Regions from separate parts of the Bacillus sp. Medicinal_06 genome, predicted to be linked through region 2. Evidence: a T-box and tRNA genes for the amino acid it is inferred to sense, from the RefSeq annotation. Region 2 holds a T-box; the other holds one or more tRNA genes.
The links. The T-box of region 2 lies ahead of metG (methionine--tRNA ligase). A T-box ahead of a tRNA ligase gene usually reads a tRNA of that ligase, here a tRNA-Met.
Positions count from the first base shown of each region.

Region 1 (16,000 bases), on a different contig from region 2:
AGATTCAGTTATTGGTGACGAAGTACGCGTTGGAAACTTCGTGGAAATTAAAAAGACTGTTTTTGGTAATAGAAGTAAAGCTTCACACTTAAGTTATATCGGGGATGCACAAGTTGGAGAAGACGTGAATCTTGGTTGTGGTTCAATTACGGTGAACTACGATGGTAAGAATAAATTCAAAACGGTTATTGGAGATGGCGTATTTATTGGTTGTAATTCAAACCTTGTTGCTCCTGTAACAGTTGAAGATGGTGCTTATGTTGCGGCAGGATCTACAATTACAGAGACTGTTCCATCAAAAGCATTATCAATTGCGCGTGCACGTCAAGTTAACAAAGAAGACTATGTTGATCAATTGCTGAATAAGAAAAAATCATAATGTGGAGGGTTAATCTAGATGTCGACTCAATATCTAAATTCTAATTTGAAAGTATTCTCTTTAAACTCTAATAAGGAACTTGCTGAGCAAATTGCAAAGCATATTGGAGTAGGGTTAGGGAAATGTTCTGTTGACCGTTTTAGTGATGGAGAAGTTCAAATTAACATTGAAGAAAGTATTCGTGGTTGCGATGTATTCATTATTCAATCTACAAGCTTCCCAGTAAACGAACATATCATGGAATTACTTATTATGATCGATGCCCTAAAGCGTGCATCTGCAAAAACAATTAATATTGTTATTCCTTATTATGGTTATGCGCGTCAAGACCGTAAAGCGCGTTCTCGTGAACCAATTACATCGAAACTTGTAGCAAACTTGCTTGAAACAGCAGGTGCAACTCGTGTAATCACTCTAGATTTACATGCTCCACAAATTCAAGGGTTCTTTGATATTCCAATCGACCACTTAATGGGTGTACCGATTCTTTCTGATTACTTTGAGACAAAAGGTCTTAAAGATATCGTAATCGTATCTCCTGACCACGGTGGTGTAACACGTGCAAGAAAAATGGCAGATCGTCTAAAAGCGCCAATCGCTATTATTGACAAGCGTCGTCCTCGTCCGAACGTAGCGGAGGTTATGAACATTATTGGTAATATCGAAGGTAAGACAGCAATTTTAATTGATGACATCATTGATACAGCTGGTACAATTACATTGGCAGCAAACGCTCTTGTTGAGAACGGTGCTTCTGAAGTATATGCTTGCTGTACACACCCAGTTTTATCTGGACCAGCAATTGAGCGTATCCAAAACTCAAATATTAAAGAGTTAGTTGTAACAAACTCTATTGTATTACCAGAAGAGAAGAAAATTGATAAAGTACACGAGCTTTCTGTTGCTCCATTAATTGGAGAAGCAATCATTCGTGTTTATGAAGAAGAATCTGTAAGTGTATTATTCAATTAATTGGATAGAATGAGACGTAACCAAAATTGGTTACGTCTTTTCGTATCGTAAAAAGAAAGTAGTGGTACAAGAATGAAATTAATAGTAGGACTTGGGAACCCAGGTAGAGAATATGAATTAACAAGGCATAATATTGGGTTTATGGGAATTGATGAGCTTGCGAAACGATGGAACATTTCCTTAAACGAACAAAAGTTTAAAGGGATGTATGGTTCAGGTTTTGTTAATGGTGAGAAGGTAATTTTATTAAAGCCACTTACGTATATGAATCTGTCTGGAGAAAGCATCCGTCCGCTTATGGAGTACTATAAGATTGATGTAGAAGATTTTGTTGTCATGTATGACGATTTAGATATTCCAGTAGGTAAATTGCGCCTTCGTATGAAAGGTAGTGCAGGCGGTCATAATGGTGTGAAATCGACAATTGCTCATTTAGGTACGCAAGAATTTCAACGTATTCGTATGGGAATTGATCGTCCGAAAAATGGTATGAAGGTAGTGGATTATGTATTAGGGCGTTTCACAGCAGAAGAGCTGCCAGAGGTAAATCAATCCATTGAAAAAGCTGCGGATGCATGTGAAGAGTGGTTAAAGAAACCATTTCTTCAAATTATGAATACTTTTAACAGTTAATGTTCTAATTTGGAATATTTTATGATGTTTTTATCCATACTAGTAGTAATTGTACGTTTAGGAGGATAGTATGGAAGGACATTATTACTGTAGACATTGTGGAGGTAACGTGGGTTCCATCACCGCAGAAAAGGTATACAGCAAAGTTTTATTTCAACTAACAGAGCAAGAACGATTGGATATGATTCATTTTCATGAAAATGGAAATATATATATAAAAACAATCTGTGAGTCGTGCCAAGAAACGCTCTCATCTTATCCAGAGTATTATGAGTATGAAAAATTTCTGCAATAAAATGTTGTCGCTTTGGCATGTCCAAAGCATTTTTCTGTTTTCTTTTTCCAAAATATTTGCATAAAAATATATTAACTTGCTCTTTTATGTTGAGAGGAGTTTTGAAAATGATAGGGTTATTAGAGCAATTTTATAAAAACAAAGAAATACAATCCGTTATTAATGGACTAGAAGAAGGATTGAGGGAACAGCTTGTATCAGGTATGGCAACTTCTTCTCGTTCTTTATTAATGGCTGCTTTATATAAAAAAACAAAGCAGTCACAGCTTGTTGTTACACACAATTTATTTCAAGCACAAAAAGTATATGAGGATTTGGTTTCATTACTTGGTGAACAGGATGTATGGTTATATCCAGTTAATGAATTAATTGCGTCGGAAATAGGGGTTGCAAGTCCAGAACTAAAAGCACAGCGTATTGAGGTTTTAAATCGTTTAGCAATGGGTGAGCAAGGCATCATTGTTGTCCCGGTTGCTGGTTTACGTAGATTTTTACCAATAAAAGAACTATGGAAGCAAAAGCAGATTGAAATTAATCTAGGGCAAGAGATTGATTTAGATGCATTGCTTCATACGTTGCATCATATTGGATATGAACGTAAATCAATGGTAGAAGCACCTGGGGAATTCAGTTTACGTGGGGGAATATTAGATATTTACCCGTTAACTGAAGAATTACCGTTTCGTATAGAATTCTTTGATACAGAGGTAGATTCTATTCGCTCATTTGATGTAGAAGAACAGCGCTCTCAAGATAAAAGGGGAAGCGTGAAATTTGGTCCTGCGACGGAATTTTTATTTTCAAAAGATGAACTAAAATTAGGAGTGGAGCGTCTTGAAGAAGGTTTAATGAAGACGATGCAGAAGCTCTCTGATGATAAAATCAAGACAGCGGTGCTTGAAACGGTTAGTCATGAGATAGAAATATTGAAAAACGGACAGACCATAGAGCAAATGTTTAAATATTTATCTATTTTTTACAAAGAACATGCTAGTCTAATAGACTATTTACCTGAGAATGGTGTTGTTATTTTAGATGAAATTTCGCGTATCCAAGAAACGGCATCACATCTTGAGACAGAAGAAGCAGAATGGTATACATCGCTTCTAAGTGAAGGAGCAATTATTCAAGATCTGGTGTTCTCACACAAATTTGAAGAGTTTCTACATCATAAAAAAAGAAGCTTTGTATATTTAACATTATTTTTACGCCATATTGCACATACGCACCCGCAAAATATTGTGAATGTAACGTGTAAAACAATGCAGGACTTTCATGGACAAATGCAGTTGTTAAAAACAGAAATTGATAGATGGACTGAAGGGAATTTCACGACAGTTGTATTAGGGACAGACGAAGAGCGCGCAAAAAAATTACAGTATATTTTAAGTGATTATGATATTGAAGCAGATATTATAGAATCTACAGATATATTACTGCCTGGTCGCCTTCAAATTGCTGTAGGTGATTTGCATGCAGGATTTGAAATGCCGATGCAAAAACTTGTTGTGATTACAGAAAAAGAGCTGTTCCATAAGAAAGTAAAAAAATCACAACGCAAGCAAAAACTTTCAAATGCAGAGCGTATTAAAAGTTATTCAGAGTTAAAAGTTGGAGACTACGTTGTTCACGTCAATCATGGTATCGGTAAATTTTTAGGAATTGAAACGCTAGAAATTAATGGTGTCCATAAAGATTATTTGAACATTAAATATCAAGGTAACGATAAGTTATATGTGCCAATTGAACAAATTGATCAAGTACAAAAATATGTAGGATCCGAAGGCAAGGATCCGAAAGTTTATAAACTTGGTGGGAATGATTGGAAAAAAGTTAAAACGAAGGTAGAAAAATCTGTACAAGATATTGCAGATGACTTAATTAAATTGTATGCAGAGCGTGAGGCTTCAAAGGGATATGCATACACGCCGGATACTGCGGAGCAACAGGAATTTGAATCATCTTTCCCATATCAGGAGACAGAAGATCAGTTGCGTTCTATTGAAGAAATTAAGAAAGATATGGAACGTGGTCGTCCGATGGATCGACTTCTATGTGGTGATGTTGGATATGGAAAAACGGAAGTTGCCATTCGTGCAGCGTTCAAAGCAATTATGGATGAAAAGCAAGTTGCAATTTTAGTACCGACAACGATACTTGCACAACAGCACTATGAAACGATTAGAGAGCGTTTTCAAGACTATCCAATTAATATTGGATTGTTAAGTAGATTCCGTACTAGAAAACAACAAAATGAAACAATTAAAGGTTTGAAAGATGGAACAGTTGATATTGTTATTGGAACACATCGTATTTTATCTAAAGATGTAACCTATAAAGATTTAGGTTTGCTAATTATTGATGAAGAACAACGATTTGGTGTTACGCATAAAGAAAAGATTAAACAATTGAAAGCGAATGTTGATGTATTAACATTAACAGCAACGCCAATTCCACGTACGCTTCATATGTCTATGCTCGGTGTAAGGGATCTATCTGTTATTGAGACACCACCAGAAAATCGTTTCCCAGTACAAACGTATGTGGTTGAGTATAACCCGGGGTTAATTCGAGAAGCGATAGAACGGGAACTGGCAAGGGGCGGCCAAATTTATTTCTTATATAACCGTGTTGAAGATATTGAAAGAAAAGCAGATGAAATCTCTATGTTAGTTCCAGAGGCACGTGTGACGTATGCACATGGGAAAATGAATGAGAGTGAATTAGAGTCTGTCATGCTATCGTTTTTAGATGGGCAGCATGATGTTCTTGTAAGTACAACGATTATTGAAACAGGTGTTGATATCCCTAATGTCAACACATTAATTGTATTTGATGCCGATCGTATGGGATTATCACAGCTTTATCAGCTTCGTGGGCGCGTTGGTCGTTCAAACCGTGTTGCTTATGCATACTTTGCGTATAAGCGTGATAAAGTGTTATCAGAGGTCGCTGAGAAGCGTTTACAAGCAATTAAAGAATTCACAGAACTTGGGTCAGGATTTAAAATTGCAATGCGAGATTTATCCATTCGTGGCGCTGGTAACTTGTTAGGAGCTGAGCAACATGGATTTATTGATTCCGTCGGATTCGATCTATACTCTCAAATGTTAAAAGATGCGATTGAGCAGCGTAAAGGAACACAAGGAATTGAAAATACGATTGATGTTGAAATTGATTTAGAAGTGGATGCATACTTGCCAGACGCTTATATTTCAGATAGTAAACAAAAAATTATGATGTACAAACAATTTAGAGGTGTCTCTACGATTGAAGATATTGAAGAATTACAAGAAGAAATGATTGATCGTTTCGGAGACTATCCGCAAGAAGTTGGATATTTATTACAAATTGCAAATATTAAAGTATTAGCAACGAAAGAACAGATTGAGCTAATTAAACAAACAAAATTTGAAGTAACGTTTTTATTCTCAGAACAAGCAAGCCAAAATATTGATGGTGGAAAATTATTTATGCTTGGTAATAGTTTTGGTCGTATGATTGGGCTTGGTATGGAAGGTTCTCGTTTGAAAGTTGTTATGAAAACGAATGGATTAGAGACATCAAAATGGTTAACAATCGCTGAAAATTTATTAAAAGGTTTGTCTGACGTGAAAAAAGAAGTAATAAATGCCTAAAACAAAATAAAAAATGCAATTCGACGTGCATAGAAGAACTAATGTGTAAAATACTATGTCTAACAGTTGGTGATTTTTACATGAACAGGTAAATTCACCACTTTCATCATCAGTAGAAAGTGAGGCAGCATTAGAATGAAAGCAACTGGAATCGTACGTCGAATTGATGATTTAGGTAGGGTAGTAATTCCGAAAGAAATTCGTAGGACCCTTCGTATCCGAGAAGGGGATCCGCTAGAAATTTTTGTTGATCGCGATGGAGAAGTTATTTTGAAAAAATATTCTCCGATTAGTGAATTAGGTGATTTTGCAAAAGAGTATGCAGATGCTTTATACGATAGTTTAGGACATAACGTACTCGTATGTGATCGCGATTCTATTATCGCTGTAGCAGGAGTATCTAAAAAAGAATACTTAAATAAAAGTGTTGGCGATTTAGTGGAAAAAACGATGGAAGATCGGAAATCTGTTGTTATGACAGATGAAAGTGAAATATCGATTATTGATGGTGTAACTGAAAAGGTTAGTTCTTATACAGTTGGACCAATCGTTGCAAATGGAGATCCAATTGGAGCTGTTATCATCTTTTCAAAAGAAGAAATTATAAGTGAAGTAGAGCATAAGGCAGTAAATACTGCTGCAAGTTTTTTAGCGAAACAAATGGAACAGTAATTTTTCTTAATTATAATATTTTTTTATGAAAAGGAATTTTTTTCGGAAAGTAGGATTGTATTTCATTAAAAGGTAGCATCTTGCTACCTTTTTTAATTGTATAAATCTAAAAAGAAGCCTGTTTTTTTCTTTGTGATATAATACGAGGGATGAGAATAGGAAAAGGAGTTTTCTCGTATGGAAGCGAAGAAGTATCAAGCTTTTTGGCGCGGGGCTATTATATTAACGATTGCAAGTTTTGTTACGAAAGTATTAAGCGCTTTTTACCGTATTCCATATCAAAATATAGCGGGGGATATTGGTTTTTATATTTATCAACAAATTTACCCGTTTTATGGATTTTGTTTAATTTTAGCTACTTATGGTTTCCCTATTATCATTTCTAAGATGGTAGCGGAGCGTTTGGAACAAGGAAAGCAGGAAGAAGCAGAGGAGATTATTTGTGTTTCTTTTTGGTTTTTATTAGGAATCGGTTGTATAGGTTTCTTTACATTGTTTTTTGGTGCTCACACGATTGCATCACTCATGGGCGATGCAAATTTAGATAAACTGCTAAGAGTTATTTCATTTTCGTTCTTGTTAATGCCCTTTTCATCTGTTGCACGAGGGTATTTTCAAGGGTTTAACAATATGATGCCGACAGCTGTATCACAAGTTATTGAACAAACGATTCGTGTGTCCATTATTGTGTTTCTATCGTTGTTCCTCATCGCACATGAATTTGATTTATATACAGTTGGAGCAGGAGCGATGTTGGGATCGATTGTAGGTGGGATTATCGGTATAATCGTACTTTTGTTTTATATGCGATATAATTTTCGTTCTATTTTCTTGCAAGGATGGAAGAGGATACAAGATAAGAAAGAAATAATTCGAATCCTTTTTTGGCAAGGACTAGCTATTTGTGTTAGTAATTTAGTCTTAATTTTTATGCAAATGGCAGATTCCGTTTCGTTTTATACATTGCTTATTCAAGCAGGAGAGCCGGCAGAAATTGCAAAAGTATTAAAAGGTGTTTATGACAGAAGTATCCCACTTATGCAGCTTGGTACAGTTGTGACGACTTCATTTTCCCTTTCGCTTATTCCAATTATTACAGCAGCAAAAGAAAGAGGAGACCGTCTGTTTATTCAACAAAAGGTGCGGTTAGCGATGAAGATAACTTTTGTGATTGGAGTTGCGGCTGCATTAGGATTAGCGTGTATTATTAAGCCGGCAAATATTATGTTGTTTGAAAATAGTGAGGGATCAGCTGTATTAGCTATTTTAGCTGTTTCTATTTTATTTAGCTCCTTATCCATTACAACAGCTTCCATTTTGCAAGGGCTTGGTCAAACTGTAAAACCAGCATTGTTTGTTGTATTTGGAGGGTGTCTGAAATTATTGTTCAATTATATGTTAATGCCGCAATTTGGTGTAACTGGTGCGGCGATTGCGACGGTAGTTTCTCTCATGGTTATTGCTTTGTTAAATAGTGCTTTACTTATTCGAATTGTAGAAGAACCACTCATTCATAAACAAGGTATATTTGGTGTAACGATAAGCGGATTAGGAATGGTCGTTATGTTAATGTTATTTATGCGTATTTATGAAGGGTTTGGACTAGCGAGTGATGAAGGTTATAGAGGATTAGCTGCAATTGAAGCGCTATTAGGCGTAGCAATTGGCGGGTTGGTATATCTATTTTTAATTATGAAATTAAGTGTTTTTACAAAAAAAGAATTAGGGACTGTTATGAAGCAAGAAAAAGTGCAAGTTTCATTGAAGAAGAGCGGATAGAGGTGACTGGTTGTGAGTGGAATAATTACGATTTTAGGATTAGGTGCTGGTGAATTAGATCAGCTGACAATAGGTGTGTACCGAAAGATAAAAGAAGCAGATCATATGTATGTGCGTACGAAAGAACACCCCGTTATTGAAGAGTTAGAAAAAGACGGGGTAAAGTATACAGCTTTTGATGATGTATATGAGGCGCACGACACATTTGAGATTGTATACGAAACAATTGCAAATACGTTAATAGAACAAGCGCAAGGTAAGGATATTATATATGCTGTACCAGGACATCCACTTGTTGCAGAACGAACTGTTCAACTACTCTTACAGAAAGGAAAAGAAAAGCAAGTTGAGGTGAAAATTGAAGGTGGACAAAGCTTTTTGGATCCGATGTTTGCTAGTTTAAAAATAGATCCAATTGAAGGGTTTCAGCTTATTGATGCAACTTCATTTGAACGTGGACAATTAGAATTACGCCAACACTTAATTTTTTGTCAAGTATATGATGCGTTCGTTGCATCTGAGGTTAAGCTGACATTAATGGAGATGTTACCTGATGAGTATGAAGTATACATTGTAACAGCTGCGGGAACATCGTTTGAGCAAGTGAAGAAAGTACCGCTCTATATGTTAGATCATGAAACAGAGTTGAATAACTTAACGAGCGTGTACATACCTCCTGTTGTCGAGCGTGCTTCTTTATATCAAAAATTTGATGTGCTAAGGGAAATCATTGCTGAGCTTCGTGGGCCAAATGGTTGTCCATGGGATAAAAAACAAACGCATCAATCTTTAAAGAAATATTTAATCGAAGAAGCATATGAAGTGTTAGAAGCAATTGATGAAGAAGATGATGATCACTTGATTGAAGAGCTTGGTGATGTGCTCTTGCAAGTTATGCTTCACGCTCAAATTGGAGAAGATGAGGGTTGGTTCTCCATTGATGACATTATCCGAACGCTAGTTGAAAAAATGGTGCGTCGTCATCCACATGTATTTGGAGGTATAGATGTGGAGAACGCGGAAGAGGTTGTTTCAAACTGGGAAGAAATTAAAAAACAAGAAAAAGGACATGTAAAGGAATCTGTTTTAACAGGAATTCCAAAAAGTTTACCACAATTATTGCGTGCGTATGAAATTCAGAAAAAAGCAGGAACAGTTGGCTTTGATTGGGATGATGTACAGCCAATGATGGAGAAAGTTTTTGAAGAATTGAAAGAGTTTGAGCAAGAAGTTGCAAAGATGGATAAGGAAAAAATGTTAGGTGAATTTGGAGATTTACTATTCGCCTTCGTTAATGTCGCTCGCTACCACAAATTGAACCCAGAAGAGGCCCTTCATAAAACAAATGAAAAATTTATGAGTCGTTTTATATTCATGGAAGCGAAAGTAGCTGAAATGAATAAGGAGATGCAGGAGTTAACGTTAGAGCAAATGGACGCTTTATGGGAAGAAGCAAAACGGATAGAGAATCAATAAGGGGGAAATGAGATGCGCTTAGATAAATTTTTGAAAGTATCACGTTTAATTAAAAGAAGAACGCTGGCAAAAGAAGTAGCTGATCAAGGAAGAATTACGATTAATGGGCAAGCTGCAAAGGCAAGTTCCGACGTGAAGGTAGATGACGAACTAACAATTCGTTTTGGACAAAAAGTAGTAACTGTAAAAGTGAACGAATTAAAAGAAACAACAAAAAAAGAAGATGCAGCTAACATGTATACAGTAGTACGTGAAGAGAAAGTGAAAGCAGAAGAAGGCTTGTTCTAAATTATTTCCTTCCCTCATACATTATTTACTAGATCGTATAAAGCTATGGGGGGATTGACGTGAATAATAGTTACTCAACTATGTCTTCTAACCAACAGAATGTTTCTGTAGAACATGATATTGTTATGCGTGGTAGACGTGTAATAGATATTACTGGTGTAAAACAAGTAGAGAGTTTTGATAGTGAAGAATTTTTGTTAGAAACTGTAATGGGTTTTTTGACAATTCGCGGTCAAAACTTACAGATGAAAAATTTAGATGTAGAAAAAGGTATAGTATCCATTAAAGGGAAAATTAATGAGATTTTGTACATTGATGAGAATCAAGGGGAGAAAGCTAAAGGGTTCTTTAGTAAGTTATTTAAATGAGTTTAACAATTCAACTGTATACAATGCTTTCCATGATCGGAATGGGTGCTTGGGTTGGAGCAGCATTAGATACGTACCAACGCTTCTTGCAGCGACCCAAGCGCAATCGTTGGATTGTATTTATATATGATATACTGTTTTGGATTGTCCAAGCACTGTTTGTCTTTTACGTATTGCTCATTGTAAATGAAGCTGAATTACGTATATATGTTTTTGTAGCTTTGCTTTGCGGTTTTGCTGCATATCAAAGCTTATTGAAAGCAGTGTACATGCGAGTATTGAATTTTCTCATTTATGTTTTTGTGCAAACGGTACAATTTTTTATTAAAATTGTACAGCTACTTATGATAAAACCTGTTATTATTATAGCGCAGCTTATTATTGCTTTTATATTATTTTTATTTCGTATACTATCTTCAATTGGGAACGTGTTGTGGAAGTGTTCCGGATGGATATTACTTTTTGTATGGAAAGTTTTTTTCTGGCCTGTTCGATTTCTTACTTTGCTCATATGGAAACTTCTCCCTAACCGTGTTAAACTTTTTATAAAGAGATATGTGGGATTACTGCAACATACAAAGAAATTGAAGAATTATATCGTTCACATCTGGGAGCGTATAAAAAAGAAGTTAGGGGGACCTCGGAAATGAGGGAACTGAGGCAAAGATTGATTGAAGAGCAGAGTCCAAATTCTGCCAAAAAACATATAATACAAAAGAATGAAAACAGAAGGCGATTATATCGCCGTTTAGCCGTTTTTTTTGTTTTTGCTTTTACAATTATTGCGAGTATTAGTGTGACGTTTTATCAGCAAAATAGTTCCATTAAAGCAAAAGCAGCAAAGGTTGAAGAGATGCAGCAAGAATTAAATTCATTAACAAAGAAAGAAAAAAAACTAAAAGATGATGTTCAAAAGTTGAATGACGAAGAGTATGTTTTAAAGATTGCTAGGAGAGATTATTTCTTCTCTGGAAAAGGGGAGATAATTTTTCCTGTTTCTAAGTAGGTCGTGTCTTATTGACACTATATTTTAGGATTATATATAATAAAGTAAAATTTGACTTTTTAATCACTAAGGAGGAGCATTTTTTTTATGTCAATCGAGGTAGGCAGCAAGTTACAAGGTAAAGTAACAGGTATTACAAATTTTGGGGCTTTTGTGGAGCTGCCAGAAGGCTTAACGGGTCTTGTTCATATTAGTGAAGTTGCTGATAATTATGTGAAGGATATTAATGATCACTTAAAAGTAGGCGATCAAGTAGAAGTAAAAGTTATTAATGTTGAAAAAGATGGGAAAATTGGTCTATCTATTAAAAAAGCGAAAGAACGTGTAAGAACAGAAGGAGATCGTCCACGTGGCGAATATCAACGTGGTGGGGATCAACAACGTTCTGGACGTCCACAACGCAATCGTTCTTTTAACAGAGATAACCGTGGTGGCCGTGATAATGGTGGCAATCAAAAAGAAACGTTTGAGCAAAAAATGGCACGCTTTTTAAAAGATAGTGAAGATCGTCTAACTTCTTTAAAGCGTAATACAGAATCTAAACGTGGTGGCCGTGGCGCTCGTCGCGGATAATAACGTTTTATTCTTAACATATAGAGAGGTGCCCGGAGTAATTTGCTCGGGGTGCTTTTTTATGTAAATAAGCTTATTTAAAAAAGAATAAAAAAACTTTTTAAAACGTGTTGACTTTACAGTGTATTTGATATAAGATACTAATTGTCCGTTAAATAAGACGACATGGCGGTGTAGCTCAGCTGGCTAGAGCGTACGGTTCATACCCGTGAGGTCGGGGGTTCGATCCCCTCCGCCGCTATATTTATTTTAACGGCCCGTTGGTCAAGTGGTTAAGACACCGCCCTTTCACGGCGGTAACACGGGTTCGAATCCCGTACGGGTCATCTAAAAAGATCATGCATAGCGCATGATCTTTTTTTGTTAAGAAATTGTAAATGGGTACAAAGCTTCTACAAAAACACCCTTTATTTTTAGAATTTTCTAATATTTTGAAGGACCTATGTTTAACAACTTGTATATATATAGGTTTATTTTGAATAAAAAGTCGAACGATTATGTAGGTTTGAACTGTTGTTTTGACAAAAATCCCAATAATCATCTTTTATAATGACAGTAATTAAACTATGCAGGTGGTGTTAAAAATATGCCAAAAGCAGGAAGGAATACTGTGAACACAAGTACACTGGCTATGAATGATGGACAACTCAGGTCAATAACATGGACAAGCAAGTTGAAAGTGAAGTTAGAGCAAGTTTTCTTTAGATGGGGATTTGTTATTGCTGTAATCGGTTTTCTTTTAGGACGAGCATATATATTAACGAACATTTTACCGTTTGCACTACCGTTTTTTGCTGCTGTTTATGTAATGAAGCGTGATAAGATGGCACTCGCATTTCTGGCTCTTATGGGTGGTGCACTTTCCGTTTCGCTAGATAATTTACTTTTTGCCTTTGCATCTATTTTTACTTTCTTTATTTATAATATCTTCTTTAGTCGTTTTACACGTAAAATTGTTGGACTTGTACCATTCCAAGTATTTATCTCCGCACTAACCGCACATCTCGCTGTTGTTTACTTCGCACAGCAAACCGTCACTATGTATGACTTACTCGTAAGTACTATTGAAGCAGGACTTAGTTTTGTTTTAACGATGATTTTCTTGCAAAGTGTACCATTATTAACAGAAAGAAAGGGAAAACAACAAGCATTAGAAACGGAAGAAATTGTTTGTTTAATTATATTACTCGCATCTGTATTAACAGGTACAACAGATTGGTTTGTTTACGACGCTTCAGTTCAACATATTTTCACGAGATATTTAGTATTATTATTTGCTTTTGTTGCAGGAGCAGCTACTGGTTCAACAGTAGGAGTTGTTACAGGATTGATATTGAGTTTAGCGAACGTAGGTAGTTTATCTCAACTTAGTCTGCTAGCTTTTTCCGGGTTACTTGGTGGATTATTAAAAGAAGGGAAGCGTCTTGGTGTAAGTTTAGGGTTGTTAATTGGTACAAGTTTAATTACATTATACGTCGATAAGCAAGTAAATATTATAACAACTTTAATAGAATCTGGAGTGGCGATAGGATTCTTTATATTAACACCGAAGGGAATTATTGATCGGCTTGCTAAATTTATGCCAGGAACACAAGAGCATTCTCAGGATCAACAACAATATTTACGTAGAATGCGTGATGTGACAGCGAATAAAATTAATCAATTTGCAAATGTATTTTCTGCATTATCTAATAGTTTTTCGGTATATGGATATGTAGAGGAAGAAGATGAGGAAACAGAAGCTGATTTATTCCTAAGTACAATTACAGCAAAGACGTGTCAATCATGTTTTAAAAAGGATCAATGTTGGGTAGTGAATTTTGATAAAACATATGATTATATGAAACAAATTATGAATGAAACAGAAGAAGGAACCCTTCAGCATAACCGTAAATTAGTTCGTGAATGGGAAAAGCACTGTGTAAGAGGAAAAAAGGTAACAGATTTAATGGAAGGAGAATTAGGACATTTCTATGAGGGGCAAAAGTTACGAAAACAAATGAAAGATAATCGTAGAATTGTTGCGGAACAATTATTAGGTGTTTCAAAAGTAATGGAAGATTTTGCGAAAGAAATTCAGCGTGAACGGGAAAATCATCAAGTGCAGGAAGAGCAAATTCTACAAGCGTTTCGTGACTTTGGTGTTGAGGTAGAACATGTTGATATCTACTGTTTAGATAGAGGGAATATTGATATTGAAATGATGATTCCAGCGGCATCTAATCAACATGGTGAATGTGAAAAATTAGTTGCACCAATGCTTTCGGATATTTTAAAAGAAAATATTATTGTGAAACATGAAGAACCTTCTGCTTATCCGAATGGTCATAGCATGATATCTTTTGGGTCAGCGAAAACATTTTTTCTTGATACAGGGCTTGCTACAGCGGCAAAAGGAGGCGGATTTGTATCGGGAGATTCGTATGCGATGATGGATTTAAGTGTTGGGAAATATGCTCTTGCCATTAGTGACGGAATGGGTAACGGACAAAGGGCACATATGGAAAGTAAGGAAACGGTAAAATTGTTACAAAAAATATTGCAATCTGGTATCGATGAAGAAATTGCTATTAAGTCTATTAATTCAATTCTTTCATTGAGAACGACAGAAGAAATGTTTACGACGCTTGATTTAGCTATGGTAGATTTACGTGATGCAAGTGCTAAATTTTTAAAAATTGGTTCAACCCCAAGTTTTGTAAAACGTGGAAATGACGTTATTAAAATAGAAGCAAGCAATTTGCCGATGGGAATCATTGAGGATGTTGAGGTAGATGTTGTTGGTGAACAATTAAAAACAGAAGATATTTTGGTTATGATGAGCGATGGGATTTTTGAGGGAGCGCAGCACGTGGAAAACCATGAATTGTGGATGAAACGTAAGATTAAAGAACTGCAAACAGACGATCCGCAAGAAATTGCTGATATCATTATGGAAGAGGTTATTCGTTCTAGTGATGGATATATCAATGACGATATGACGATTGTTGTTGCAAAGGTAAAGAAGAATATGCCAAAGTGGGCTACGATTCCAATCATGGGTAAACAAGCGCAATAGAGGAGCGGAAAGTTTCTCGGTTTGGTTATGAGGTCTAGGGTGATACCTAGGCCTTTTTCTTATAGAAGAAATTAGTTTCATTCTTCTTATGAAGATAGGGGAGGGATGTAAGATAAAAATGTGAATTTTGCACATCTTTTTTTTGCACAAAGTTTGTAAAAGTTGTACCATTATAAGCAAGGTAAAGTATGTTATTGTTTGGTTTTAACGAAAGGTGATTGCGAAGTTGAAAGATACATTTGTTGAAAAAGTAGATGAGTTTGCAAAGCGGCATGATGTATTAGAGGAATATTCGACAATTGTTGTAGGGGTTTCTGGAGGCCCTGATTCTTTAGCTCTTTTATATTATTTATTAGAGAAAAGAGAAGAGAAGAAATTGAAAATTGTAGTCGCGCATGTGGATCACATGTTTAGAGGAAATGAATCCTATGAAGACTTGAAATTTGTGGAAAAACTTTGCCGGAAGATTGGGGTTATTTGCGAAACGATAAGAATTAATGTATCGCAATATCAACAGCAATATGGAATGAATGCACAGGTAGCTGCTAGGGAATGCCGATATGCATTTTTGGAAAGAATAATGAAGAAATATGATGCGCTATATGTAGCTCTTGGACATCATGGAGATGATCAAGTGGAGACGATTTTAATGCGTCTCGTCCGCGGGAGTACCCCGAAGGGTTATGCTGGAATTGCTGTAAAACGTCCTTTCCATGGTGGATATTTAATTAGACCTTTATTAGCGGTAACAAAGAAAGAAATCAATGCTTATTGTAATAGGATAGGGATTACACCACGTATGGACCCGAGTAACGAAAAGGAAGTATATACGAGGAATCGATTACGTAAGCATGTCCTGCCTT
Region 1 is NZ_JBWYHD010000021.1:14,522-30,521, reverse strand. It holds gene glmU (bifunctional UDP-N-acetylglucosamine diphosphorylase/glucosamine-1-phosphate N-acetyltransferase GlmU) at 1-379, shown strand, start outside; gene AC1M36_RS26320 (ribose-phosphate diphosphokinase) at 398-1,351, shown strand; gene pth (aminoacyl-tRNA hydrolase) at 1,424-1,984, shown strand; gene AC1M36_RS26310 (anti-sigma-F factor Fin family protein) at 2,055-2,279, shown strand; gene mfd (transcription-repair coupling factor) at 2,387-5,917, shown strand; gene spoVT (stage V sporulation protein T) at 6,053-6,589, shown strand; gene AC1M36_RS26295 (putative polysaccharide biosynthesis protein) at 6,767-8,368, shown strand; gene yabN (bifunctional methyltransferase/pyrophosphohydrolase YabN) at 8,381-9,844, shown strand; gene AC1M36_RS26285 (RNA-binding S4 domain-containing protein) at 9,857-10,132, shown strand; gene yabP (sporulation protein YabP) at 10,192-10,500, shown strand; gene yabQ (spore cortex biosynthesis protein YabQ) at 10,497-11,150, shown strand; gene divIC (cell division protein DivIC) at 11,147-11,506, shown strand; gene AC1M36_RS26265 (S1 domain-containing RNA-binding protein) at 11,594-12,079, shown strand; tRNA gene AC1M36_RS26260 (tRNA-Met) at 12,247-12,320, shown strand; tRNA gene AC1M36_RS26255 (tRNA-Glu) at 12,334-12,405, shown strand; gene spoIIE (stage II sporulation protein E) at 12,666-15,137, shown strand; gene tilS (tRNA lysidine(34) synthetase TilS) at 15,364-16,000, shown strand, end outside.
Region 1: it has a tRNA-Met gene. The T-box ahead of metG (methionine--tRNA ligase) is inferred to sense a tRNA for this amino acid. The anticodon was not compared.

Region 2 (16,000 bases):
TATAACATACAAAAAATATTTCCTCTTATATTATAACAGAACCTCATATATTTCTCTAATTTCCGATAAAAAAGGACAGATTTCTTCAAGAGAGAAATCTATCCTTAAGATAAGATTTTTAGTGTTTCTTTCGGTTGCCCACACGAAAGAGACTTCTATCAATCGTTTGTATTTTTTCTATATTTCAATTCGCTATTCGCCTTTTTCCATTAAAAATTTACTATCCTTACTTGGAAAATCAACACCTAACTCCGTCAATTGTGCTTTTGCTTTGTCCATAATCACCTTCGCTTTTTCTTTCGTTGCATCATCAAGATTAACGAATATTTCCTCGTGTTTCTCTTTTTCAAGAAGGTTCACTCCTAGTTCTGATAATTTCTCTTTTACTTGTTCGTGAGTTAATGTACCAGATTTTTTCTGCTCCATGATCGCTTTTGCTTTTTCTTTTGTAGCATCATCAAGATTCGCAAACATTTCTCCTCGCTTCCCTTTTTCAGGAAGAGTTACACCTAATTCCTTCAATTTCTCTTCTACTTGCTTATGTGTTAATGTACCGGATTTCTTCTGATCCATAATTGCTTTTACTTTTTCTTTTGTAGCGTCATCCAAGTTTGCTAGCATCTCACCACGCTTCCCTTTTTCAGGAAGGTTCACACCTAGTTCTGACAATTTCTCTTTTACTTGCTCGTGAGTTAATGTACCCGATTTCTTCTGATCCATAATCGCTTTTACTTTTTCTTTTGTAGCATCATCTAAGTTAGCGAACAGTTCCTTGTATTTTCCTTTCTCCGGAAGGTTCACTCCTAAATCCGATAATTGTTTTTTCATATCTTCCATAATTGTTTTTACTTTTTGTTTCGTGGCCTCATCTAAGTTCCGCTTCGTATTTTCTTTTGTAGTTTGTTCCGCCTCTGATATAGTATTTGCATCGTTAGTTGCCGCAAACGCAGGGATACTTGCTCCTCCTATGATTCCTAGTGATAAAGCTCCGGCAGCTACTAAATATCCAACTGTTTTTTTCTTCTTCATAGAAATTTTCCTCCCTCATCTTTTCAAAAACATGTACACTTTCGTATACAATGCATATAGTAAAGTTGGTTTCTTAACTTTTCCTTAACTACTTCTAAAAGAAATTCTGATTGTATATATGGTAGCAAACCTTAATTAGAGCAGCTTTCTCATGCCATGTTAAAAGGGAAATGTTACAAAACTATAAGAAAAACTATAGTGAACTGCCAAGGGTATTTCGTATAAAATGGTGAATGAAATTTTATCGGCGATTTTTCAAATATATCGAACATTTCCCACCATATATCAGCGCAAATTCGAATATATCAGCAATTCGACAAAGAATATCGATCAACCGACAAATAACAACAAAAAATAGGAGCCTCCTAGCTCCTATTTCCCGACAAACTGAAAAAGCCACTCCTAAATTAGAGTGGCTTTCTTTTATGCATTTTGTAATTGTCCTTCTTCACGTTCCATCACTTTTCGTAATACAATCATTTGCACCATTGTAAATATGTTACCTGTAACCCAGTACAACACAAGTCCTGATGGTGCGGCAAATCCCATAAATAAAATCATTGCCGGCATCATGAATTGCTGCATTTTAAGCATTGGAACTTGCTCTCCTGCCGATGCACTAGACTGCATAATTTTCATTTGAATAAACGTGGTTAGTGCTGCAAGAATCGGTAATATATGATACGGATCTGCATGTCCTAAGTTTACCCATAAAAATGAAGATGTACGAATCTCTTCAGTTCGGCTAATCGCATAATACAATGCTGAGAAAATCGGCATTTGTATCAAAAGTGGTAAGCAACCAGCTAGTGGATTCCAACCGCCTGTTTTCATTAGTTCTGACATTTCTTTTTGATATTGTTTTTGTTTTTCAATATCTTTGCTTACATCACCATGTTTTTCTTTCAGTTTCTGCAGCTCTGGCTGCATCTTTTTCATTTTCATTTGACTGCGATATTGCGAGACAGCTAATGGAATCATCGCTAAGCGAACCAAAAGCGTAATGATAATAATCGCAATCCCAAAGCTTCCGCCAGGTACATGATGAGCCACAAATTGAAGCATAAGTGAAATTGGGTAAACAAAATAGTGATCCCAAATCCCCGTACTATTTGCATCAATTGGTGCCGCATTGCTACATCCAGATAAAACAAAAACAAATAATAATGATAAACTAACGAGCACAGCTCGGTATGATTTTAACATGTTCATTCCTCCAATGTTTCGTAATTAGTTAGCGAAACATTGGTGTATACGGGCCAACCTCGTCACTCTCTCCGCTCGATTCTTGTCTACGAACCGACCGAATCATTCCATATTTATAGAAGGTGGAAAAAAGCGACGTATTTCCTATATGTTCTTCACATGTATCAACTAGTGCGAAAGCCCTTTGTCTACCGCTTGATGCTTGCTGCCGTACAAAGCGAGAAATATTAGCAAGAAAAAAGACTTCTAATAAACAAAGCGCTGTCGTTACAAAAGTTATATATAAACCCAAATCTTGCAATAAAAACTCCATCGCTTCACATCCTTAATACGTTCATTCTAGCACATTCTCCAAGCGTTCTCTATTTCCTTTTATTTTCAAAAAAAAGTTTTGCATATTCTCTCACAAAAACGATACAAAAAAACATTGTATTCGCTTTCTTTAGTATATTCACACACATAACTGAATAGGTTTGATTTGTTAGAAATTTATAAAATTTTTGCATTATAATAAAACTATTGCCAGTTTTTGAAAAAAGCATTATTCTCTTCTTGTAATCAAAAACGAATATGGAGATGAAACATACTATGGGTCAATTAGGAGACGCCGATTACGTTCCCGACACCGCCTTTTTATCCTTCCCAGCAGCTAGAACATTTCATTTAGAATTTATAATACAGTTGATTGTTATTTTTGTAGCTTCCATTTTGTATGCTATTTCTATGAATATGTTTTTTATCCCGCATAATATGATTAGCGGTGGTTTCGCTGGTGTAGGGATGATTATCGGTTATTTAATGCACTATAATATCGGTGCACTTATCTTTTTACTAAACATCCCACTACTTGTTCTAAGTCATTTTTACTTAGGAAAGAAAACAACTTTCTTAACAGCTTACTTCGTGGCAGTATCATCACTTGCCATGAACATTATCCCCGTACATCAAGTATCAGATGATATTTTACTTTCTTCGGTATTTGGTGGCGTTATCTGTGGTGCATCCTCAGGGATTATATTCCGATTTGCATCTTCGACTGGTGGATTTGATATTGTTGGATTGATTGTAGCGAAATATAAAGACATTTCGATTGGCGCTATTATTTTTGGCTTCAACTTAGTCTTGCTTGTGGTTGCTGGCTTTATTTTCGGATGGGATATTACACTGTATACGTTAATTAGCCGTTTTGTTGTCAGCAAGGTAATCGATGCTGTGCATACAAAACACATTAAATTAACGATCATGACAATTACAGAAAAAGGCGAGGAAATTAAAAGCGCACTACTGCATCACGGCATACGTGGTGTGACGATGGTAGACGCTGTCGGCGGCTATACCAACCATAAGAAAAAAATGATTTACACTGTCGTAACTCGTTACGAGTTAGGAGAAATAAAGCGCATTATTCGTCACGTCGACAATCATGCGTTTATGAATATTACAGAAACCGTTGAAATCGTTGGACGTTTCAAACGTATATAAGAAAGCGCAAGGAACTAGAATTCCTTGCGCTTTTACTTTTACACTTATTACAAAATCAGATAATTCTATTATTCTCTCGTTAAATATGCTATAATACAATAAGACTTACAAAAAAGAATGTATAGACTTGGGAGTTTCTCTTACTTTTATAAGCAAAAAGAAACGAGAAGTCGGGTATATCTCAATGCAAGTTTGCGTAATAACTAATTATTATCACATCATACAAGAAACGGTTTAAAAAAGCCGATCATCTTAGTTATTCTTCTTTAATCTTTTATAAAAAAGATACGTACAACTAACACTCACTTCTATTATACCTACCTTTTTGACTTCCAAATCATCTTATTATATAAGGAGATGAACATATGAATCAAAATATACGCTATATAGTAGCTGTACTGTTTGCTATCATCGGTGGTACGATTTGCTTCTGGACAAACATTCAGCTTGGAGAACATATCGTTTTTAATGGAATCGAATCACTTGTAAGCGCTTCAATATTAGGTGGATACATTTTCTTCCTCTTTAATCCAGAAGAAAATGCTCAAAAAACAATGCTATTAACAATGATCGGAATCGTCGGAGGATGTATTTCCTACTCCATGACAAATTATACATTACCACTTCAATTAAGCTCAGCTTTCTTCCACGGTCTTTGGACTTGGTTTATCGCATTTTGCTTAGCAGATGTATTTAATCTATTGCAAGACCCAGAAGAAGAAACTGGTCGAGGAGTCGAAAGTAATTCTTAATAGAAAAGAGGCTAGAAGATAAATCTTCTAGCCTCTTTTTTCAATATATCGACCGTTCGACAAAGCACAACACGCCCCTCAGAGCCCAAGCAACTTCTCTCCAAACTGAACGATACATACAATAATTAACACAATCGCTAACAGCTTCAGTGCTACATACGTCACTTTACAGAACACGTAAATAAGCAATAGTAGCAAAATAAGCGTCAAAATACCCATATGTACTGCCTCCACAACGTTCTCTTCTTCTTATAGGAAGTCCCTTCATTCTACTCTTCTCATTTCATTTGTGAAACCTAATAAATTTACATAAAGGAAAGAGGATATCTTACTCAGCGTAAGATATCCTCTTTCCTTTTACTAGACTACTAGTTTCTTTTGCAACTTCTCAAGCCATTCCCTCTCTAATTGCAAACAGCCTATTCCACTCTTTTCAGCATCCTTTAACTCTTTTTCTGCTTTCCTTAAATATGTATGAAAGGAGCCCATATCCTCCTGCAAATATTTCAAAATCGCCTGTGCACGATAATAACTATGTGGATCTAATTTCGTTATAGCATGAGCATGCTGCTTCATATCATGTAGAGAAACATCGTCCATATCATATAGCACCTTATATAACAGATACCAACTATGAAAACCACTGACAAAATATTTATTTTCTTTTGTAACAGGTGTTTGTAGAACTCGCTCTAAGCAAGTTATGCCTTTTTTCATTCCTTCTCTTTCACAGCGGTAATAGAACACAAGCATAAGGTCACTCATTATTTTCCTTACATCTTTGCTACTCTTTATTTTTTCTGCACTTATTTCTACTATCTTACCATCCCAATCTTTTGGCCTTTTTGAACTTAACAGCGCGCTGGATACTTGAATACTATGCAAATGCTGCCGAGCCTTCTCATCACCTTTAATTAAAATTAAAAATTGCTTGCCATCACTAAGCATGATTCCCTTCATCGGAATCGCTGTGGCCAAAGAGATTACAAAATGGAGTACAGAAAAATATAAAAGGAATTGATAATAACTCACCATGTATATGTAGCCTGATACAGCGCCGCACACAAAACTTGTTAGCGGTCCACCTAAAGTCATCCATGCCCATTTTTTTGAAAGGTTTGGTGTATATACAGAAGGAGGCAATAACATTGCAACGCCACCAAAATACATCCACCTTTTATTTTCTCTTATCCGCATTTTCCCCTCTTCTTTTTGGATCGTAATAGGTCCTGCCGTCATAAATTTAAATTGCAAACCATTTAACAAACCAAAAATAACATGCCCCAGTTCATGAATGGCAAGAACAAGCACCAGAATAACTAATACTCCCCATAGTTCCAATAAACCTTGTGTTTTTTCCGGCCTAATCCATCCATATATCACTGAACAAGCAAAAGCAATAACTATAGAAAAAACAGGCCTTTTCAAAATGTCCACCGCTTTTCTCTCCTCTATAATCTTTAACATTAATAAATCATTTTTTTATGCATTTCATACATGTATTTCCCGATATGTAGTATCCAAACAAGTGAAATAATACCAATTAGAAAGAAATCCGCTTCCCTTACAACTGTATAACCAATTGACAGAATCCATGCCCATGCAAGCACACCATTTGTAAATTGATATGCCTTGTAACCCGCTTCATGAACGATATGCTTTTGTCCCTCATCTGCATTTCTCGCCCACATTTCCATGGATTGTGAATATGTAACGGATTGTTCTGGGTATAACTTATTATATCGATTCTTCATAATAAAGCCACTCCATATAACAAGAATCAAACATACAGTAGCTATAACAAAGTTTACAATTTCAAATAACGACGGAGTTCCATCTGTAAATGATCGATAATACATAATCGCAGCACAACTCGCCCAAGACCATACAATAACTTCACTTATACGTAAATAAATGAGCATAGTCCCTAGTCTACGCCCCTGTATACTTTCTTCTTCATCACGTAACTTTGCTAATGTTCGCACATTCTTTCCAAACAAGAATAACCCCGCTGTACAAAACATAAACAGCGCAGCTATTGCGACATAAGAATCATCTTTGGTTGACCTAACATCAAAATAATGAACTAGTATGTATCCAACGATTAAACCCACTAGCATAGACAACAAGAATTTTATAATAAAAAAACATTGTATCTTTTATCCTACTCTCCATCTTCTTCCCCCTCAACTAACGTAAATATCTCTTCCACCGGTACCCCAAAAACTTGCGCAATCTTAAGCGACAAAACAATCGATGGCGCATAATCACCTCGCTCAATTAAGCTAATCGTCTGCCGCGATGAATCAATTACTTTCCCTAACTCACCTTGTGACATTCGGTGCTTCGCCCTGAATTCCCTCACTCGATTTTGAAGCTTCATATCTAACCTCTTTTTCATTTATTTAATTAAAATTGTAAATAATATCCTTACATTTGTCAATTATCATTGTCATTTTGACATTAATATATGGCAAATTCAACTATACATTCATACTAAGAAATTTTATATAATATATTTAAAATACATAATATGCGAGGTGAAATATGGAGAAAAAATCGATTTTTTCTTATCTTCTCATCAAACTTTCAGCAGCTTTTATTCTCTATCTTTCTTTTGGAATACTTTTCTTTCTAACAAATGAATTTGATTTATATGAGCTCTCAGACTTTATATGTAACGCCCTATATAACCCTTGGACTTATGCGCTTTTCTTCTATGCAATCTTATGCTCGCTCTTAATTGATAAGCTAAGTTCAAAACAAACAAGCATGATAAAAAAGAGCTTGCTCTACATCATGTGCGGTTATCTCTACTTTCTCCCTTTTCAATTATTTTACGATGAACACATTATTTTCTTTTTCATTGCCGGTTCTATCGGAGCAATCTGTGCGATTTACTTTTACTTATGCACTCTTATCGGAGAGAAATTTAAATGGTTTCGCTATATAGCTTCTATCATTATTCCCGCTTTATTTATTACAATTGCTTCAATTGATTTTACAAAGAAAGAACACTGGGTAGAACACACTACAAAAAATGAATTTGAAGCAACTTTTTCATATTTGAACGGCGAACATAAAATTCCTATTCACGCTCAAAAAGGAGAGGCACTTGAAATCAATATTCAATTTCTTATCGAGGAAAATAGGAACTATGGTCACGGCCTTCGTTTTTCTAGCGAATTTAGCAGAAGCGAACCTGTTTCAGAAATAAACGAAAATACTTACTTACTTTCAGTAACTAAAACGGGAACATATTATATTGTAGTGGCTGGCCACAACCTGAAAGGGAAAATAAAAGCAAGCTGGAAAGTACATTGAACTCCCTTCACCTTCACTTCGTTTAGAAGAGGTTGTCTTCTCGGTTAAAACGATAAAAAAGAGCAGTGCTTATAAGCACTGCTCTTTCCAATTTTCGACATAGAATGGATTCCATATTAATTTGCGCTTTGTACAAATACGCGTTTTAATTGCTTGCGGAAACGAACCCCTAACGTAATAGCTACAATGACAATCACTCCGAAAATAATTTTCCCGATGTGCTGTCCAAGTACTCCAAATATATCATGTAAGTTTCCACCTAACCAATAACCGCCGATTAAGAAGAAAGATACCCAGAATAGAGCGCCAGAGTAGATCGTAATCGCAAAGCGGCGGAACGGTAAATTAATAATCCCTGCAAAGTATCCAGTAAAGTGACGTACGCCTGGAATAAAGAAGCCGATGAAAATAAGAAAATATCCATATTTATCGAACCACATTCTCGTTAAATCAATTTTTCTTTGTGTTAAAAACACATACTTCCCATATTTCTGCACAAAAGGCATACCAAGTTTATTCCCTAAAAGGTACTGAATTGTCATTCCAACGCTTGTACCAATAAATGACAAAATAATTAAAAGTGGTAATTGTAAATCTCCTTTATGCGCCAAAAAACCTGCATATGCTAATGTCGGCTCTCCAGGAAACGGAAGCGCAATATATTCTAACAGCAATCCTACAAGTACAACATAATAGCCGTATTGCTGAAATAATTCATGAATCCATTCCATGTCGATCTCTCCTTTTCTGTCTTATCTACAGCATTTACCACGCACAAACTGTTACTATTATTGTATAAAAAAAATGTCGAAATAACTATCACAATAACTTACATTTAGATTACATTTTTGTAAGGAAAGTACTAAAATAATCCATATTCATGCAAATTCTCCTAATATCTATTATATATTTGCAAATTTTTTCATTTCTCCTTTATTATATACGAAAAAATTGCGTTTTTCTCTTATTTTCGCATAGTTAACTTTAAAAAAGTTCATTTATCTTTATTTTTAATTGAAAATCTAAAAGAGATTGCTATAAACTAGAGTTATAATAATTATCCAATGTTTTATACCCAAACTCACACAAGATTGTGAGTGGCGGAATTTTGTAGAGTTTCCACTCTGTTTCGTTCGCCCGTTGTCCTGAACTGGACAGCGGGCGTTTTTTATTTATAAAGGAGGATTTTTTGTGGAGAAATTTAAGTTTTCATTATTAGTTTTATTTGGTGCCTGCAGCTATGGCGTACTTTCGACAATTTTCAAGCTGGGCTTTATGAATGGGTTTTCTGCGCATGAGCTATTAGGTGGACAATATGTATTTGGCTGGGTCGGACTTTTATTACTCGTTCTTTTCTTTTCACGTCATAAAATCTCGAAAAAACAAGCATTTTCCTTATTGGCTGTCGGAACAACAATGAGTATGACTGGAATTTTCTACGCTATTTCTGTAGAAGAATTACCAGCATCTATTGCCGTTGTCTTACTCTTTCAATTTACATGGATTGGGGTAGTCATTGAAGCAATCGCGAACAAAACATTACCAAGTCGCGAAAAGGTGATCTCGATTATCATTTTATTTGCCGGAACATTACTTGCAGGTGGTGTGTTCGAAGGTCTTGGCCAAAACTTCTCTACAAAAGGCATTATTTTTGGACTATTAGCCGCTGTTTCTTTTTCCTTTTATATTTTTGCAAGCGGACGCGTTGCTACAAATGTACCACCGTATACGAAAAGCTTTCTGATGACAACAAGCGCTACACTTATCGTTTGCTTAATTTTCCCGCCAACCTTCTTAACAGACGGTGCCTTGCAAGCTGGATTATGGAAATATGCATTCGTCCTTGGACTCTTCGGTGTTGTTGTACCGGTCATTTGTTTCTCCATTGGCGTACCAAAAGTAGGAATAGGACTTGGAACGATTTTAGGAGCAGCTGAATTACCAACAGCAATCATCGCTTCCATTACACTTGTTCATGAAGTCGTATCGCTATTACAATGGCTTGGTATCCTTTGTATATTAATCGGTATTTTCACACCGCAATTTCTTATTGTACGAAAAGAGAAGAAACGTAATATAGAACAAAGCGCCTAAAAAAAGAGCACATCATGTGCTCTTTTTTACTTTAATGCTCCGTACAGCTTTTCTACTTCCCTTTCAATTTGTTTCACATCGATTCTTTCAAACAATGGCTGTACATGACCAATCTGCTTTGGCAACACATTCTTACATTCCCAGCTCACACTCGAAATAGATAATATGTTCCGCACCCTTTCACTAGAAAAAGGTAAAAATGGCTCAAGTAACTGCGCAAAGTTCACAATCAAGTATACACAGGTGTAAATCGTCTCTTCACAAGCAGCAGGGTTTTCCTCTCTTTGTTTCCAAGGTTGCTCTTCATCAAAATATTTATTGGCAAAGCGTACCGTTTCAAAGATTGTTTCTAACGCTACTTTAAAATGAGCTTGCTCAATTGCACGTCCTACACTGCGATATAATCCCTCCACTCTTTCTTGCAATTCTAAATTCACATGACCTTTTGGCACAGCACCATCATAATATTTCTCAATGAACTTTAGTGTACGATTTACAAAATTCCCATATGCCCCTAAAAGCTCACTATTATGGCTATAAATAAATTCGCGCCAAGAAAAATCAGTATCACGATTTTCTGGTGCATTAATTGTTAAGAAATAACGAATCGAATCTGGATTATATCGCTCTAATATATCCGGCACCCATACCGCCCAGTTTTTACTTGTCGATAATTTTCGTTTCTCAACAGTCAAATATTCATTTGAAACGATATGACGCGGGATCGCCTTTTCTCCTATCCCAAGTAATACAGCTGGCCAAATAATAGAATGGAACGGGATGTTGTCCTTCCCGTGCACATAGTATGTCTTCGCACTACTACTCCAGAACTCCCCATCATCTTTCCCTGTTTCTTTAGCCCATCGTTTACTTGCTGAATAATAACCTGACACTGCTTCAATCCACACATAGATTTTCTTATCCTCATATCCCTTAACTGGAATTGGTACTCCAATTGGTAAATCACGTGATACAGCTCGGTCCTGTAATCCTTCTTGTAAGTAACGCTCTGTTAGTTGAACCGCATTATCACGCCATGCTCCTTTTTGTTTCGCAACCGCTACTGCATCTTTCATCTGCTCCTGAAATTTATGCAACGCAAAGTAGAAATGCTCTGTTTCCTTAACTGCTGGTGTACTTCCGCATAACTTACATTTCTTTTCTAATAAATCAAGCGGATCTAAAATGGCTGAGCACGCATCACATTGATCCCCGCGTGCTGGTTCCTGACAATGTGGACAAATTCCTTCTACATATCGATCCGGCAAAAATTGTGTACATGTTTCGCAATATGCTTGTTCAACTGTCTTTTTATAAATGAATCCTTCTCCTAATAAGCGTAAGAAAATCTTCTGTACCGTTTCATGATGGTGCTGTGTATCTGTACGTGTATAACAATCATACGTAAACCCAAGATGCTGAAAACATCGCTGGAATTCTTCATGATAATGGTCTGCAATTTCTTTTGCGCTAACTCCCTCTTGTTTGGCCCGAATCGCAATTGGTGTTCCATTACAATCACTACCTGATACATAAAGGACCTGTTCACCTTTCGCTCTATAATAACGCGCTAAAATGTCCCCTGGTAATAAACTCGCAACATGACCAAGATGTAACGATCCATTCGCATACGGCCAAGCGCCTCCAATAAAAATACTCATCATCTATTCCTCCTTTTAAATATAAAAAAGCCCCGCCCCTATCTTCAGAAAAGATAAGGGCGGGGCTTTATAAACAGTCGCGGTACCACCTTATTTCGCCAGCTATTCACATAACCGACCTCATCAAGTACGGAGCATTACTTACACTCTTATACTGTGGTTTTGATAACGAGAACCAACTCTCGTCGCCGCCTACTATTATCATTTGATAAGTTCAGGACGCAGCTCAAAGGCCATTGTTCAAATGAATATTCTTGCTTCTTCTCAGCTCCCGAAGCTCTCTGGAAAGAATGGTTTCATTCTACTTTTCCTTTTCAACGCTTTTCATATATAACACGTATTTTACGACTAAACTACAGAAAAATCAATTTTTTATTTAGAGAAAAAAAGGAAATAGAAAACCCCTTCCGAATATTTATATGTTCAGAAAAAGGAGGAGTTCTATTGAATCAAAAGCAATTAAGCACAATGAATAAAAAAGGCTGGAGTGCAGCAGCCTATGAAGCATGGACAAATCGGCATGGCATTCCAAAAGAATACGCAAAGAAACTTATGCAAGATCCTGCTCATGAAGTAGCCTACTACTTACCTTATATACAAAACCCCAAAGGGAAACGAATCATCAATTTACTTGGCTCTAAAGGCAATAAAGCTGTCGCACTCGCATTATTAGGTGCTGACGTCACTGTTGTAGATATTTCTGAGAGCAACGCCAAATATGCAAATGAGCTCGCAAACGCCGCAGGAGTATCTATCGAATATATCGTTTCAGATGTACTAGAAATCACACCTTCTCCAACATTTGATGTTGTTTTGTTAGAACTCGGTGTACTTCATTACTTTTTAGATCTCAAGCCACTTTTCAAATTAATCTCAAGACTTCTAAAAGACGATGGGACTTTTATCCTTCGTGACTATCATCCTCTTTATACAAAATTATTAGCAATAGATGATCAAAAGTTTAAGGCAAGCGGAGATTATTTCTCTGAAGAAGTAATAGAGGATAACGTTGCTTATAGCATTCTACTTGATAAAGCGCAGCAAGAATCACTTCCTAAAACGATGATTCGCCGCTGGACGTTAGGAGAAATTATTACAGAAGTTGCAGGGGCAAATCTACGCATTGAAAAGCTTATTGAAGAGCATGGTCCACATCAACGCTGGGTCTTTCCTTCTTCAGCCCCAGAAGGAATGGAAGAACGTATTCCAGGACTTTACACGTTAATTACGACAACAGCATGCAAAAAAGGATCCCTTCACGGATAGGATCCTTTTTGCATGCTTAACGCATATAAGTTGAGGTTGGAGATTACCATAATTCTGTAGAATAGGACACAAGGTATTTCAACATTTTGTCTCTGACTTACGCAGTCAAAAGGGGTATGACCAACATAACGAAGAGTAATGTTTAGTTGATACTGATAATCGTTATCAACTAATTAGAAGTATACATGATGTATCCTAAAAAGACAATAGGAATTTCACATTTTTCTTCGTAAAGCTTTCGGTACATATACACAATAAGGTTCGCTTTCTAAATAATCACCAGTTATCGCATATGCTCTTGAACGAGAACCACCACAAATATAGCGGTATTCACACTTCCCACACTTCCCTTTATAGCCATCTGGATTACGTAATGCTTGAAAAATTGGGGAGTGACGATAAATATCCCGTAAACGTTTTTCTCTCACATTTCCAGTTTGAATTGGTAATAGCCCGCTCGGATACACATCGCCAATATGTGAAATAAAAACAAAACCGTTGCCATCATTCACGCCTTTTGGTGCTCGTCCTAAGCCATCAATTTTGCCGGTTAAGCCATTTTGAAGGGCATCTTCATAACGAATTTCTCGATTCTTTCTTTGTTGCATGATAACGCGCCGATAATGCTGCGCAGCTGTTGTCTTTATATCAAATGAAGCCCTTTTCCCTATTTCATATAATTTACGAAATACAAGTTCATGTTCTACTGGTGAAATCATATCTTCTACACTTCCCCTTCCAGTTGGAACAAGGAAAAACACGCTCCATAGTACACCACCTAACTTTTCAACAAGCGCCGCCATCTCTTCTACTTCATGAATATTGTACTTAGAAATAGTGGTATTGATTTGCACAGGAATCTGTAGCTCATTTAAATATTGAATCGCATCCATCGTAAGCTGAAAAGACCCTGCCACGCCGCGAAAACGATCATGTGTCTCAGCTGTAGCACCATCCACACTAAAAGCCCAGCGAGCAAGCCCAACCTCTTTTGCTTTTCGAATTGCCTCTTTCGTCACATTTGGAGTCGCACTAGGCGTCATCGAAACGCGTAATCCTTTTTGCACTGCATAATCTGCTAGTTCATAAATATCTTTTCTCATAAGCGGGTCCCCACCAGAGAAAACTAGCATTGGCTGATTCATTTCATATATTTCATCAATTAATCTCTTCCCTTCAAGAAAAGTCAATTCTCTCGGGTCTCTCCTATACTGCGCTTCAGCTCGGCAATGCAAACACTTTAGTTCACAAGCTCGTGTAACCTCCCATATCACAATAAAAGGATTTTCATCATAATTCATTTTCCATCTCGCTCCTCCCTACATACTTATAATCAGTATAGGGAAGATTCTAAAAAACACTGTGAGCTATTTCACTGCATCTTTATCTTATTTCCTTTATAATGAGAATGAATATCATTAATATTAGGAGTGTTGTGCATGTCGCAAGAATTCGAAGAGAAATTATATGCCAATTTAGAAGCGGTTATTGATCCTGAATTAGGCGTTGATATCATTAATCTTGGATTAGTATATGACGTTACAGCAGATGAAAATAATAATGCTGTTATTACAATGACGATGACTTCTATCGGTTGCCCGATGGCGGGGCAGATCGTATCAGATGTCAAAAAAGTATTATCGACAAATGTACCAGAAGTAAATGAAATCGAGGTCAATGTGGTTTGGAATCCACCTTGGTCAAAAGAGCGTATGTCACGTATGGCGAAAATCGCACTGGGCATTCGCGATTAGTTAATAAGAAAAGACCTGACTTTATAAAGTCAGGTCTTTTTCACGTCTTATTTTACACCAACTGCATCATAAGCTTTCGTTACAGCTTGTACTTCTTTAGAGTTTTTGCCATATAAATCTGTCGCAGATTGAATTGCAGCTTGACGCATCATTTTAAAGTTAGAGTTTGCAGTTAAATATTTTGAAAGCGCACGGTAATAAATTTTTTCTGTAGCTTCGCGGCCAACGCCATTTACTTTCACACCATAATGAGTGCCACCTTCAGACACTAAATATGCTGCTTTATTATTGATACTACTGTTAATATGAACGCCGCCGTTATCAGCTGTTCCTTTATAACGTTTGTCGTAATGATCTGGATAGCCTTCAGTTGGTTTTAATGGGTTTGGAATAGAAGCAGGATCACTTAAGGAACGTAGTGAATCTCCTGGTTTACCTGGTGTATAAATATCTTCTCCGAGCTCCCAATCATCACGGTCTACCATCGCACCAAAAATATCTGATAACGATTCGTTTAGTGCACCAGATTCATCTTTATATACAAGATTTGCTGTGTGCTCTGTTACAGCATGCGTTAACTCATGGGCAATAACATCTAGACCTGCAGATAATGGAATAAATGTGTTTCCATCCCCATCTCCATACATCATTTGTATCCCGTTCCACGCAGCGTTATTCCAATTTTCCCCTACGTGAACAGAAGAAATTAACTTCGCACCTTGATTATCAAAAGAATTACGGTTAAATACCTTTTTATAATAGTCATATACTTTTCCTGCGTTTACATGCGCATCAACAGCAGCTTTATCTTCAAAGAACTTCGATTTACTTTCTACTTCTTCACCTGTATATCCAAACCATTGTGAGAAGAGATTAAACAAGTTCTCATCCATATTTTGTGCATCAAATGTATGAACACCATTTCCACGTTTACCATCAAATAAATTAAATGCTCCTGTTTTTTCATCTTGAGCAATTTCAAATGATTGTCTTTCTCCTAGCACACCATATCCAAAACCAGTAATATGATCGATTGCATTATATTTCTCAATCACATTTCCATTTGTTGCATCAACAAAGTAATGCCAGTAACCCGGAGCTGGTTTTGAAACAGATGCTTTTACAAGGTATGAAAGATAATATTTCCCATCTTTTTCATACACATATAAATCTTTTTTCACACCATCATATTGATTTACTTTGCCAATTTCTTTCTCAATATCAGCTTTCGCAATTTCTACCGCTTTCTCATCGGTAATGCTCGCTGCAGCTGGAATATTTTTATCTTCTAAATTCGGGATAACTTGCCCGAAGAATGCTTTCACATTATTGTCTTTATCAAGCGCAACTGTTTGATCAGATCCATACACAGGAATATTATTATGTTTCTCTACTAGTTTCACGTGTGTTGTACCCGATTCAGCATCCTTTT
Region 2 is NZ_JBWYHD010000006.1:105,375-121,374, forward strand. It holds gene AC1M36_RS16145 (hypothetical protein) at 193-1,029, opposite strand; gene AC1M36_RS16150 (membrane protein insertase YidC) at 1,453-2,235, opposite strand; gene AC1M36_RS16155 (hypothetical protein) at 2,264-2,548, opposite strand; gene AC1M36_RS16160 (YitT family protein) at 2,824-3,717, shown strand; gene AC1M36_RS16165 (DUF3938 domain-containing protein) at 4,083-4,469, shown strand; gene AC1M36_RS16170 (DUF3985 family protein) at 4,548-4,688, opposite strand; gene AC1M36_RS16175 (site-2 protease family protein) at 4,830-5,906, opposite strand; gene AC1M36_RS16180 (DUF3169 family protein) at 5,936-6,469, opposite strand; gene AC1M36_RS16185 (helix-turn-helix transcriptional regulator) at 6,634-6,852, opposite strand; gene AC1M36_RS16190 (hypothetical protein) at 7,017-7,793, shown strand; gene AC1M36_RS16195 (DedA family protein) at 7,910-8,524, opposite strand; gene AC1M36_RS16200 (EamA family transporter) at 8,985-9,887, shown strand; gene metG (methionine--tRNA ligase) at 9,914-11,548, opposite strand; T-box leader at 11,601-11,875, opposite strand; gene AC1M36_RS16210 (class I SAM-dependent methyltransferase) at 11,993-12,814, shown strand; gene AC1M36_RS16215 (TIGR04053 family radical SAM/SPASM domain-containing protein) at 13,030-14,115, opposite strand; gene AC1M36_RS16220 (metal-sulfur cluster assembly factor) at 14,254-14,568, shown strand; gene AC1M36_RS16225 (M4 family metallopeptidase) at 14,616-16,000, opposite strand, start outside.